DNA from 3 places in the Pseudoalteromonas sp. McH1-42 genome. Region 3 is predicted to be linked to each of the others. Evidence: predicted binding sites of a transcription regulator. Region 3 holds the regulator's gene; each other region holds the start of a gene.
The links. Region 3 encodes MetJ, which represses methionine synthesis genes. Its sites were predicted from a motif close to TAGACGTCTAGACGTCTA; they were not measured.
Positions count from the first base shown of each region.

Region 1 (4,292 bases), on a different contig from region 3:
GTGCTGCTGTTTTGGCTGGCCGAGTTGGGCAACCAGGTTATCAAGCTCAACTTCTTTATCGAATCCTGTCACTTCAGTCAGATCAGACATGGTCACTGTGGTACGACCGCTGTCGACAAAATAACGGTTGGCCACATCGCGAATATCTTCGGCGCTCACTGAATCACTGGTCGCATACAGCGTGTTGATCACTTCCGGATCGCGCTCAAAATGCATGTACTCGGCCAGCATACTGGCAATCGCCTGTGATGAGTCCAGCCCGTTCGCAAAGTTGTATTTAAGGTTAGATTTAAGTGCTGCCAGTTTGTCGCTGTCGACCAGCTCAGTGCGAGCAGTCGCATAAGTACGGTTGATGGCATCACGCACCACGGCCAGGTCACTTTCTTCATTTACCTTCACAAAGACATGCAGCAGACCCGGATCTTTGGTCTCGGCATTGTAAGTAAACATCTGACTGGCAATTTGCTTATCGACTACCAGCTCTTGATACAGCTCGGAGTTTTCAGAGAAATACAGTTGCGAGATCAGATCCAGTGCCGCGCGATCTTTTTTCTGAGGCTCCCACGCTGTGCCTTTGTATGAGACCAAGAGCCAATGGCCCGGCAAACCTTCATAGTGCTCATGCACGTATCTGGCTTGCTGCTGTTTTGGCTCAACCGGAATATCAGCAACGTAATTACCGCGCTGCCAGCCACCCCAGTGTTTTTTAACCATTTTCATGGTTTCCTGCGGATCCACGTCGCCGACAATCACAATCGAGACATATTCCGGCTTATAAAATCGTTCAAAGAAAACTTGTCCGTACGCCATTTGATCGGGCATCGCTTCAATATCTTCGAAGAAGCCCATCGTGGTGTGTTTATAGGTATGCTTATCAAAGGCCTCTTTACGCACAGCACTTAACAGCTTACGAATTGGGCTGGCGTTGTTCTTCAGGTATTCGCCCTTTACCGTTAAGGCTTCGGTGCGGAACTGAGACTCGCTGTAGCTCAGGTTCTGGAAGATATCTGCTTTAATCTCTAAAACCTTATCCAGGTGCTCTTTAGAGAAATTCAGATGGTAGTTAGTATAATCATTGGTAGTGTAAGCGCGGTTATCTACGCCTGAGTTTTTCAGAATGTCAGCGTAAACATCTTGAGGGAACTTCTCCGAGCCCTTAAACATCATGTGCTCAAAAAAGTGTGCAAATCCGGTGCGGCCCGGTTCAACTTCGTTGCGCGAACCAACAGATACCGGGATCTGTAACGAGACAACATCTGGATAATCAGTTTTCACCACCATGACGCGCAGGCCATTATCCAGCTCTTCCAGAACATAATCCTGCGCAAACACCTTGTTACTTGCCTGGGCCTGAACTTGGCCTGACGTCTGCTCAGTCGATTGCTGAGAGGTTACGCACCCGGTCAGTGCCAGTGACACCGCGAGGCTGGTCGCCAGTAGTTTAAATTTCATATGCTTCCCTTAAATCTGTAGTGATTATTATTTTTGGCCTCGCTCGAGTGAGGCACATCGTTCCCAATTATGCCGCAATCCCGTTTGAATTCATCTTTACGCGCTCATTTTATGTAAAAAAATATGAACTGCATTGGCCCGTTCAAAGCTATCGGCAAAACAATGGCTTGCTCCAAAGTCGCAAAATCATATGAAAGAAATTCATGGGCATTGAATTTGTTTCAAGAAAAAAATCTATCTAGACGTCTAAATGGCTGCTATATTAGATCCCAGAAACTGAATTTTTGCCGGAGCCAAAATCATGGCGTTATCACTACAAGAGAAAATCTTAGACCCGAACCAAGGGGTATATTTGATTGGTACGACTCCGCCCAAATCCGGTACGGAGCAAGACAAAGTTGAACGTATTGCCACTAAGCTGCTCGACCGTCTGCACGAAATTGAATACGACGGCGTCATCATTTACGACATTCAGGACGAAAGCAGTCGCACCAATGTGCCCCGTCCTTTTCCGTTTAAAGAAACGGTTGATCCCTGTGAATACAGCCGCCTGGTCAAGTCTTTGTCAAAACTGGACGTGATCACCTATAAAAGTGTCGCACAACGTGACAGCGCTGAATTTAACCAGTGGCTCAGCACCACCAAACAAGAGTTTGGCCTGAATAATTTAGTGCTGGTTGGCTCTCCGTCTTCGCAAGGTAAAATCAATCTACCACTGCCAGAGGCGTATCAGGCGCTGGCCCAGCACGAAGAAAACTTTTTCCTCGGTGGCGTAACTATTGCGGAGCGCCATGCATCAAAACGCAATGAGCACGAGCGACTGATTGAAAAAACCACCCAGGGCTGCGAGTTCTTTATTTCTCAGGCCGTCTATGATGCACAAGCCACCATAGACTTGATCACCAGCTATGCCCGCACCTGTAAACAGCAAGGCATTGCGCCTAAGCGGCTGATCCTGACTTTCACCCCGTGCGGCGGTGAGAAAACCTTGCAATTTATGGAATGGCTGGGCATTTCAGTGCCTGAAGCAACCAAATGGCGCATGCTGGATGCAGACAACACCCTGAGTGAGTCGATCCGCATTTGTCGTGAGAATTTGGATTCAATTCTGCGTAGTTGTGCTCATCTGGATGTTCCGCTGGGACTGAACATAGAAAGCCTGACTAACCGCAAAGAAGAGATCGATGCGTCTATCAACCTCTATCGTCTGCTCAAGGCCACCATGGAGCTGACACTGGCGGAAAAGCAGATCGCTTAATAATTTGGAACCAATAAAAAACCGAGCACACTGGCTCGGTTTTTTATTTTCAGACATCAGGTTATTCGGACTTTTGCTCTCTGCCAAGCAATGCCATGGCCGCTTCTTTGACGTCTTTTTGTTGATACAGCACCTGATAGATTTGCTCCGTGATAGGCATTTCAATGCCAGTACGCTTTGCCAGCAAGTACACTTCTTTGGTGTTACGATACCCTTCAACCACCTGGCCAATACTCTGCATGGCCTCTTCAACGTTTTTACCCTGGCCCAGCGCCAGACCAAAACGTCGGTTACGGGATTGGTTGTCAGTACAAGTCAGGATCAAATCGCCCAGTCCCGCCATCCCCATAAAGGTTTCAGAACGTGCCCCCAGCGACAACCCTAGCCGGCAGAGCTCTGCCAGACCACGGGTGATCAAGGCTGTTCTGGCATTGGCACCAAAGCCAAAACCATCTGACATACCCGCACCAATGGCGATGACGTTTTTCACTGCGCCACCTAACTGGATACCGATAAAGTCGTCATTGCTGTACACCCGGAACGAACGACCACAATGCAGCAGCTTAGCCAGTTCACCTCTGAATGCTTCGCAACGAGATGACACTGAAATTGCGGTAGGTAAGCCGGCGGCCATTTCTTTTGCAAAGGTCGGCCCAGACAAAACCGCCAGCGGAACCTGCTCACCGAGGACGTCCAGTGCTACATCCTGCAGCAACCGGCCAGTATCTGGCTCCAGTCCTTTGGTTGCCCAGGCAACTTTGGTTCCAGGTAACAAGTGTGGCTTAATTGCCTCCAGAGTTTGCGCGAACGCATGGCTGGGCACCACCACCAGGACCAACTGACTAGCCTGGACGGCCTTAGTCAGTGAGGCTTCCAGCTGCAATGAAGCCGGAAAATCAATGTCTGGCAGATAACGGGCATTCTGACGCGAGCTGGCTAACTGCGCGATGGCAGTGCTGTCACGTCCCCAAAGAGTAACCTGGTGACCGTTGCGGGCAAAACAAATAGCAAGGGCGGTGCCATACGACCCCGCCCCTAATACGGTCACAGCTGAATGTGCTGTATTCATCACTTATGCGTCAGCAGCTTGCTCTTGCGCGGCACGTTGCTGCATGTACTGAGCAAATAGCGCGTCAAAGTTAACTGGTGCCAGGTTCAATTGTGGGAAAGTACCACGGTTAACTAGGCCAGATACCGCTTCACGTGCATATGGGAACAGGATGTTCGGGCAGAATGCGCCAAGCATGTGTGCCATTTGTAGCTCTTCCAGTTCACCGATAGAGAAAATACCCGCTTGCTGGATTTCACATAGGAATGCGGTTTCTTCGCCCAATGACGCAGTCACAGTCAGTGCCAGAACAACTTCATATACACCTTCGTCCAGCTTGGCAGAACGCGTGTCCATGTCCAGTTTTACCTCAGGTGTCCACTCTTTCTGGAAGATAGCCGGAGAGTTAGGTGTTTCGAAAGACACGTCTTTGGTATAGATGCGCTGAATGTTAAATTGTGGACCTTGTTGTTCTTCTGCAGCAGCTGCGTTGTTTTGCTCTGTCATTGTTCTTCCTAATTATTCGTCTTTATT
Region 1 covers NZ_JAKRFU010000014.1:22,923-27,214, forward strand. The annotation lists gene MHN31_RS13970 (M16 family metallopeptidase) at 1-1,452, opposite strand, end outside; gene MHN31_RS13975 (methylenetetrahydrofolate reductase) at 1,754-2,710, shown strand; gene gpsA (NAD(P)H-dependent glycerol-3-phosphate dehydrogenase) at 2,772-3,779, opposite strand; gene secB (protein-export chaperone SecB) at 3,783-4,265, opposite strand.
Region 1: MHN31_RS13975 (methylenetetrahydrofolate reductase) is a predicted target of MetJ. The motif match lies at 1,692-1,709, and genes of this name have one in related genera.

Region 2 (4,292 bases), on a different contig from region 3:
CACCGGAAAATGGCCTGGCGTCAGTGCAAAATCGGTGATTAACCTGCTACATGATACCACCCGTGTTTCTGAGTGGGTTAAGCATGTCAGCGCCGTCACGATTTTGTCTCGTCCTGCGCCAAATCAGACGCTGGTTTTGACCCACTTTGATTTGCCCTGGCCACTGCGCAAGCGGGATATGGTAACGCATGCCTGCTTATTGCAAAAGTCGCCCGCCAGTTATGTGCTAACGATACGCTCAGCCGCCGAGTATCCGTCTGAACCGGGAATGATCCGCATTCAACCTGTCATAGTGCAATGGGTTCTGACGGAACGAGACGATGGCGTTGAAATAAACTACCAGATCTCGGCAGATATTCAGGGCGATGCGCCGCAGTGGTTTGTCGACAAAGTAGCATTGCGCAACACTCGCGCCTCTTTTAACGCACTATATGCATTACTGCAGGCACAGGCGCACAATGCCAAGGCTTGGGCCATTACGCCCGCAAATACCTGCCCGTTCGAATGATCATCACTGGATCATCGTCTACACTAAAATCAAACTAGCCTGACTTGTTTGTTGTTATGCTCAATATTGATGAAAAAACACTGGCGGAGTTACGCTCCGGTTTTAATCTGCCTGCAAAGCCTGAAGTTCTGGAACACATTCAGAATGAACTCAATAGTGAAGAGCCCGAGCTCAATCGTGTTGCGAACATCATTTCACAAGATGTCGCAACATCGGCCGCGGTGCTAAAAGTGATTAATTCTCCGGCCTATGGGATGTCCAGGACGGTGTCTGACATTAAACAGGCGGTGATGTTTTTGGGGCTCAATAGCATCACACAGATTGTTACTGGCTACTTATTGAAAGAAGCGTTCGACCAGAGTCTTTGTTGTATTTCGTTAGAGCGCTTCTGGGACAATGCCATTGATATTTCTCAGATAGCGATGTTAATTGGCAAGCGGGTACGCGCGAATGTCCCCATTGAGAACTTGCAGTTATTGGGTTTGTTTCATGATGCGGGTATACCGGCTATGGCGATGCGCTATGACAACTACAAAGAGGTCATGACTCGCGCGATACAGCGACCTGAATATACTTTGGCGCACTATGAGGAGGAGTTGTATCCGACCAATCATGCGGTGGTGGGTTATTATCTTGCGAGCTCCTGGAATATTCCCAAATCCATGTGTCAGATAATCTTACGCCACCATGATCCGCAGTACCTGGAAGAAGAGCATGATGAGAGCGAACAACAGGCCTTTGCCATTCTTAAACTGGCAGAAAATCTCGCATTTGAAGGAAAGTACTTTCGCAATTGTGCCGACTGGCATGCATTTAAAGATAAGATAATGATTGTCTTAAATATTCACGATGATGATTATGTGGATATTAAAGAAGATATTGAAGAGTTTCTGATTTCTGGGAATTAATTATTTCAATCCGTAAAACAAAAGGCGCCCTAAGGCGCCTTGTCTGTAAATCTGGGTTTACAATTATAGACCAGCAGCGGCTTTAAGTGCTTCTGCTTTATCTGTTGCTTCCCACGGGAATTCATTACGGCCGAAGTGACCGTATGCCGCAGTTGGCTGATAGATTGGACGTTCAAGGTCCAGCATAGTGATCAAGCCATAAGGACGCAGGTCGAAGTGGTCGCGGATCAATTCGATCAGGCGTGCTTCTTCTAGTTTACCTGTGCCGAAGGTTTCAACACTGATAGACGTTGGCTCAGCAACACCAATTGCGTAAGACACCTGGATTTCACATTTGTCCGCAAGGCCTGCTGCTACAATGTTCTTAGCAACATAACGTGCTGCGTAAGCGGCTGAACGGTCAACTTTTGATGGATCTTTACCTGAGAATGCACCACCACCGTGACGTGCCATACCACCGTATGTATCTACGATGATTTTACGGCCAGTCAGACCACAGTCACCCATTGGGCCACCGATAACGAAACGGCCAGTCGGGTTGATGAAGAACTTGGTCGCTTCAGTGATTAGTTCAGCTGGTAGAACTGGCTTGATGATGGTTTCCATCACTGCTTCAACCAGGTCATCCTGGGAAACTGAATCACAGTGCTGAGTTGACAGGACAACCGCGTCAATACCCACTGCTTTGCCATTTTCATAGGCAAATGTTACCTGTGACTTCGCATCAGGACGCAACCAAGGCAGAGTGCCATCTTTACGCACCTGCGCCTGACGTTGAACCAGACGGTGTGAGTAAGTGATAGGTGCCGGCATTAATACGTCGGTTTCGTTACAGGCATAACCAAACATCAGACCCTGGTCTCCCGCGCCTTGTTCTTCAGGACGAGTACGGTCAACACCCTGGTTGATGTCTGGTGATTGTTTACCAATGGTGTTCAGAATTGCACACGAGTCGGCGTCGAAACCCATATCTGAGTGAGTGTAGCCAATCTCGCGTACCGTTTTACGCGTTAGTTCTTCAATATCAACCCAGGCGCTAGTGGTGATTTCACCACCGACCATCACCATGCCGGTTTTTACGTAAGTTTCACACGCAACACGTGCTTTTGGATCTTGCTCAAGGATTGCATCTAGTACCGCATCAGAGATCTGATCGGCGATTTTATCCGGATGACCCTCAGAAACAGATTCAGAAGTAAATAAATGTTTTGCCATTGTATTTATGCTCACAAATATTGCGCTTCACAAACAACAGGAATAGCGCGAAAAAATCAGAGCGATATATTATCGAAAACGCGCACGGCTGCATAGCTTTTTTACGCCTAGACGTCTAATTTTAAATCTTTGCGAAAAACGCAGTAAAAAAGTCCCCGGTGACGCTAAGAATTCATTGATTTTTAATTGCAGTGGTTACCCTAATAGGTAAGAATGGGGACCAATTTTCTAATCGAGTTACCTGCATTTCGGCGTGTCATGCATTGAATTGCCACACATTAAGGTAAACATGACATCGTCGCCACACGGGTATATTAGGTACAGATTTGCCACTCAAATGACAAAAAAAGTAGGAGACTTCATGCCATCTCGCAAAGAACTTGCAAATGCCATACGCGTTCTGTCCATGGACGCAGTTCAAAAGGCCAAATCCGGTCACCCGGGTGCCCCAATGGGTATGGCCGATATCGCAGAGGTATTGTGGCGCGATTATTTAAAGCACAACCCAAATAACCCTGACTGGGTCGATCGTGACCGCTTTGTATTATCAAATGGCCATGGCTCCATGCTCATTTATTCTCTATTGCATTTGTCTGGTTATGATCTGTCAATTGATGAACTAAAAAACTTCCGCCAAATGCATTCTAAAACACCAGGTCACCCTGAGTATGGTTATGCTCCAGGCATCGAAACAACCACAGGACCACTTGGCCAGGGGATTACCAATGCGGTAGGTATGGCGATTGCTGAAAAGGCTCTGGCGGCACAGTTTAACCGTGATGAATATGACATCGTGAATCACTACACCTATGCTTTCCTGGGCGATGGCTGTTTGATGGAAGGTATTTCTCACGAAGCATGTTCTTTGGCAGGTACTCTGGGCCTGGGCAAGCTCATCGCATTTTGGGATGACAACGGTATTTCTATCGATGGTGAAGTAGAAGGCTGGTTCAGCGACGACACACCTAAGCGCTTTGAAGCGTATGGCTGGCACGTAATTGCAGATGTGGATGGTCATGACAGCGAGGCGATCACCGCTGCCATCGAAGCGGCGCGCGCTGAGTCGGATAAGCCAACCTTAATCTGCTGTAAGACAGTGATTGGTTACGGCTCACCAAACAAGTCGGGCAGCCACGATTGTCATGGTGCCCCTTTGGGTGACGACGAGATCAAAGCGGCACGTGAATTCCTTGGCTGGGAGCACGAAGCGTTTGATATTCCTGAGTCTGTATATGCTAAGTGGGATGCTGCGGCGCACGGCCAGCAAATTCAGAGCGAGTGGCTGGTTAAATTCACTGAGTACCAGATGCATTACCCTGAGTTGGCGGCAGAGTTTGAACGTCGTACTAAAGGCGAGTTACCTGCTGACTGGGCACAGAAAAGTGCAGAGTACATTGCACAGTTACAGGCCAATCCAGCCAATCCGGCAACCCGTAAAGCGTCACAAAATGCATTGAATGCGTTTGGCCCACTGTTACCTGAATTTATGGGTGGTTCTGCGGACCTGGCAGGTTCAAACCTGACGTTATGGGAAGGCTCTAAAGGCCTGACCGCTGATGATGCGTCAGGTAACTACATCTTCTATGGTGTACGTGAATTCGGTATGTCAGCCATCATGAATGGTATCGCACTGCACAAAGGCTTCATTCCTTACGGCGCGA
Region 2 covers NZ_JAKRFU010000002.1:263,913-268,204, reverse strand. The annotation lists gene MHN31_RS03170 (START domain-containing protein) at 1-508, shown strand, start outside; gene MHN31_RS03165 (HDOD domain-containing protein) at 565-1,416, shown strand; gene metK (methionine adenosyltransferase) at 1,480-2,631, opposite strand; gene tkt (transketolase) at 2,993-4,292, shown strand, end outside.
Region 2: metK (methionine adenosyltransferase) is a predicted target of MetJ. The motif match lies at 2,732-2,749, and genes of this name have one in related genera.

Region 3 (4,292 bases):
CACTTTGCTGTACTTGATTGCATTACCCACTTTGCGCGGATCGGTGCTAAAAACGCCCGGCGTGTCAGTCCAGATTGACACTGACGCGGCATCTAAATAATTGGCCAATAATGTAGCGCTATAATCACTGCCATTACGCCCTAATGTCACCGTATTACCAGCACTATCAGCAGCAATAAACCCAGTCACCACATAAATTTTGTCTTGATCGAGTGCCTGATGACAGGCACTGCGATTTTGACTGTGCATCAGCTGTCCCTGATGCTGAGTAAACAAAGTGCGTGCATCAATATCCTGAGCGGCAATATTCAAAGTGTTCAACAAGGCAGCCAATAAACGTGCTGACCAGATCTCGCCAAACGCCAATAACGGGGCTTCAAGTAGCTGACGCGACTGCGCTTGGCGACCGATACTGCTCAGCTCATCACGTAATTCAGAGACCAGCGAGGATTGCTGCGCTGCGGAAAATAGCTCATCAATCAGCTGCAACTGATGGTTTTCCACTTGCAGCAAGATATCGCTAAAGGCTCGTTCGTCCTGCTGCTGATAACTGTGCCACAAGGCAACCAAGGTATTGGTGGTTTTGCCTGCTGCCGATACCACGATACAGTCACCACTCTGGCACTGTCCAATGATGATATTGGCAACCGCCTGATAGCGAGCAGCCGAGCTTAAGCTCGACCCGCCGAATTTATGTACTGCTTTTGTCATTTCTTCTACCACAATGCCGTATGTGCTGGCGAGAGCTTAAATGCTTTCGCATTGTCACTGGAGTTGCCTTGCGCGGCCTTCACCGCGGCAAATGCCTGCTCAAAGTCTGTTAGTAAATCGTCGATTTCCTCAATCCCCACCGAAATGCGGATCAGTGTGTCACCAACACCCGCCTCAAGCCGTGCGGCCGGGTCCATACCCGCATGTGTCATGGTCGCCGGGTGACAAATCAAGCTTTCAACACCACCCAGAGATTCTGCCAGAGAGAATTGCTTCACACTGGTCAGGAATTTAGCGGCATCCGCGAGCTCCCCTTTAATATCAAAGCTCACCATGCCACCGAAGCCTTGTTGCTGCTGTTTCGCCAGTGCGTGCTGAGGATGGCTTTCCAGCCCTGGGTAATAAACCTGACTAACAAATTCTGATTGCTCAAGGTAACGTGCAATCGCCAGCGCATTTTCCTGATGCTGTTTAAGGCGAACATTGAGCGTACGTAAACCCCGTAAAGTCAGGTAACTGTCAAACGGCGCGCCCGTGATACCGATATTATTGGCCCACCAGGCCAGTTCATCACCCAGCTCCTCGGTTTTAGCGATAACAGCCCCACCCACAACATCCGAGTGGCCATTGATATACTTAGTGGTGGAATGGACCACAATGTCGACGCCAAATGCGATGGGGTTTTGCAGTGCCGGCGACAAGAAAGTATTGTCAGCAGCGACCAGCGCACCACACTGTGCCGCGACATCCACAACAGCCTGAATATCCGTCAAGCGCAAAATGGGGTTGCTCGGTGTTTCAATCCAGACCAGCTTAGGTTTAATGGCCAGAATTTCCTGCAAGCTGTCGCTGCGCGTCAGATCCAGTACTTTGACCTTGAGCAAACCGCGCTTTTCCAGAGAGGTAAACAAGCGATAGCTGCCCCCATAACAGTCGTGTGGGATCACTAAGGTATCATCAGCATTCAGTAACTGAGTCACCAGGTGAACCGCGGCCATACCCGTTGCGGTAATGATCCCCTTAGCGCCACCTTCCAGTTCCGCCAGTGTTTGCGCAAGAATATCGCGATTAGGGTTACCACTGCGACCGTAATCGTAATCACGCTTCTTATCAAAATCCGCGAAAGAATAGGTGGTCGACAGATAAAGCGGCGGCACCACCGCACCATGATGCTTATCGGCATCTATGCCTGTACGTACCGCTATGGTTGACTTGTTGCTTTGGCTCATAGGTCACCTGGATGAATTAGATGTTTAGACGTCTAAAAGGTTAGATGAACAAAAGTTAGAAGTCAAAACATTTATACCGCTAAATGGCTAAATAACTAGTATTTGACTATCTTTTTTAAACCGATAAAATTTCGCCACTCAACGCGAACTCTATGCTAATAAGACTGAGTATTTGAGCTTAAACTATGGCAAATGACGTGCAACATTGCCAACAGAGAGCCTACGTGTCACGGTTGGATCCATACACAGTACACAGTCTTATTCGCATTGCATCTACAACACTGAGGCAAGTACATCACTATGGCTAAATGGAACGGTGAATATATTCACCCTTATGCAGAACACGGTAAGAAATCAGAACAGGTAAAAAAGATTACTGTTTCTATCCCGCTCAACGTACTGAAAGTGCTAACCGATGAGCGCACCCGTCGCCAGGTCAACAACCTGCGCCACGCGACGAACAGTGAGTTACTGTGTGAGGCATTTCTGCATGCCTTTACCGGCCAGCCACTCCCTGGTGACGAAGACCTGCGCAAAGACAATCCGGAAAAAATCCCGGCGGAAGTCCGTCAGATCATGACGGAAATGGGTCTGGAGATCCCAGAGATTAACGAAGAATAATCTGTGCAGCGACAGTGAAAAACAGCAATAAAAAAAGCCTCACATTGTGAGGCTTTTTTTTGCTCAAACTGACTTAGGCCATGTAGTTTTCTGGCATCTCAATTTGTGCGACACCCGATTCTACCGCGGCCTCGGCAACAGCTCTGGCGATACGTGGTAGCAAGCGCGGGTCCATCGGCTTAGGAATGATGTAATGTTCACCAAACTCCAGGCTGTCCACATCCGCCGCTTTGAGTACTTCAGCAGGCACCGGCTCTTTGGCAATGCTGCGAATTGCTTCAACCGCGGCTATCTTCATTTCATCATTAATGGCCGTTGCACGCACGTCCAGCGCACCTCGGAAGATAAACGGGAAACACAGTACATTGTTCACCTGATTGGGGTAATCAGAGCGACCCGTTGCCATGATCAGATCATCACGCGCGCCATGTGCCACTTCCGGGCTGATCTCAGGATCCGGGTTGGAACAGGCAAACACCACAGGCTTATCAGCCATTAATTTCAGATCTTCCGGTGACAACAGGTCCGGACCAGATACACCCACAAACACGTCTGCATCTTCGATCACGTCCTGTAACGTGCGCTTATCCGTGTTATTGGCAAACAACTTTTTGTATTCGTTGAGATCATCACGGCGAGTGTGAATAACCCCCTTACGGTCAAGCATATAAATGTGTTCACGTTGTGCACCACACTTAATCAAAAGCTCCATACACGCGATGGCAGCTGCACCAGCCCCCAAACAAACGATAATCGCGTCATGAATATTTTTGCCCTGAATCTCCAGCGCGTTCAACATACCCGCAGCGGTGACAATCGCGGTGCCATGCTGGTCATCATGGAATACCGGCACATCACATCGCTCGATCAGCGCACGCTCAATCTCAAAACACTCAGGAGCTTTGATGTCTTCCAGATTAATACCGCCAAAAGTATCGGCAATATTTGCAACTGTATTGATAAAGTCTTCAGTGGTACGGTGCTTAACTTCAATATCAATTGAATCCAGGCCAGCAAAGCGCTTAAACAGCAGAGCTTTACCTTCCATCACTGGTTTGGACGCCAGAGGACCCAGGTTACCTAGACCCAGGATAGCAGTACCATTACTGATCACAGCCACCATGTTGCCTTTACCTGTGTAACGGTAAGCGTTGCTGGGGTCGGCTGCAATTTCACGAACCGGCTCTGCAACACCCGGGCTGTATGCCAGGGCTAAGTCTTTGACGGTTTCTGCAGGCTTGGTCAACTCTACGCTGATTTTTCCTGGAACGGGGTGGGCATGATAATGTAAAGCTTGTTCACGAAAGTCTGACATGACGCGATTTTTTCCTACGAAGAAGTTGAAAGTGAGAGTGAGATAAAAATTCGCTAACTGTGTTAAACCATACCTTTTTTAAAAATTAATTCAAGCCATATCAGGTCTATCCTGTTAAAGCAAAGATAGTTGGCAGTTAGCAATATTTAGCGACTTTTTTGCTACTTTTCGGCAAACTTAACTCACAACAAATGATCCGATAAGTGTCATTTTCAGGTCAAAATAGCGTCATTTTTATGCGGAGTATAAATCAAATGAATAAAACAAGCGTAAAAAACAAGTTCCCGAAATTTAGCAACATAATGAGAGAAAATACCGACTTTTAACTAATATTAAATAAAAAAATCGAGACATTGGCCGGGGTAGCTATGCAGATTAATCAGGTGAATATGATCATTCAGGGGAAATTTGCGCTG
Region 3 covers NZ_JAKRFU010000011.1:67,195-71,486, reverse strand. The annotation lists gene metL (bifunctional aspartate kinase/homoserine dehydrogenase II) at 1-711, opposite strand, end outside; gene metB (cystathionine gamma-synthase) at 717-1,940, opposite strand; gene metJ (met regulon transcriptional regulator MetJ) at 2,241-2,561, shown strand; gene MHN31_RS11180 (malic enzyme-like NAD(P)-binding protein) at 2,635-3,876, opposite strand.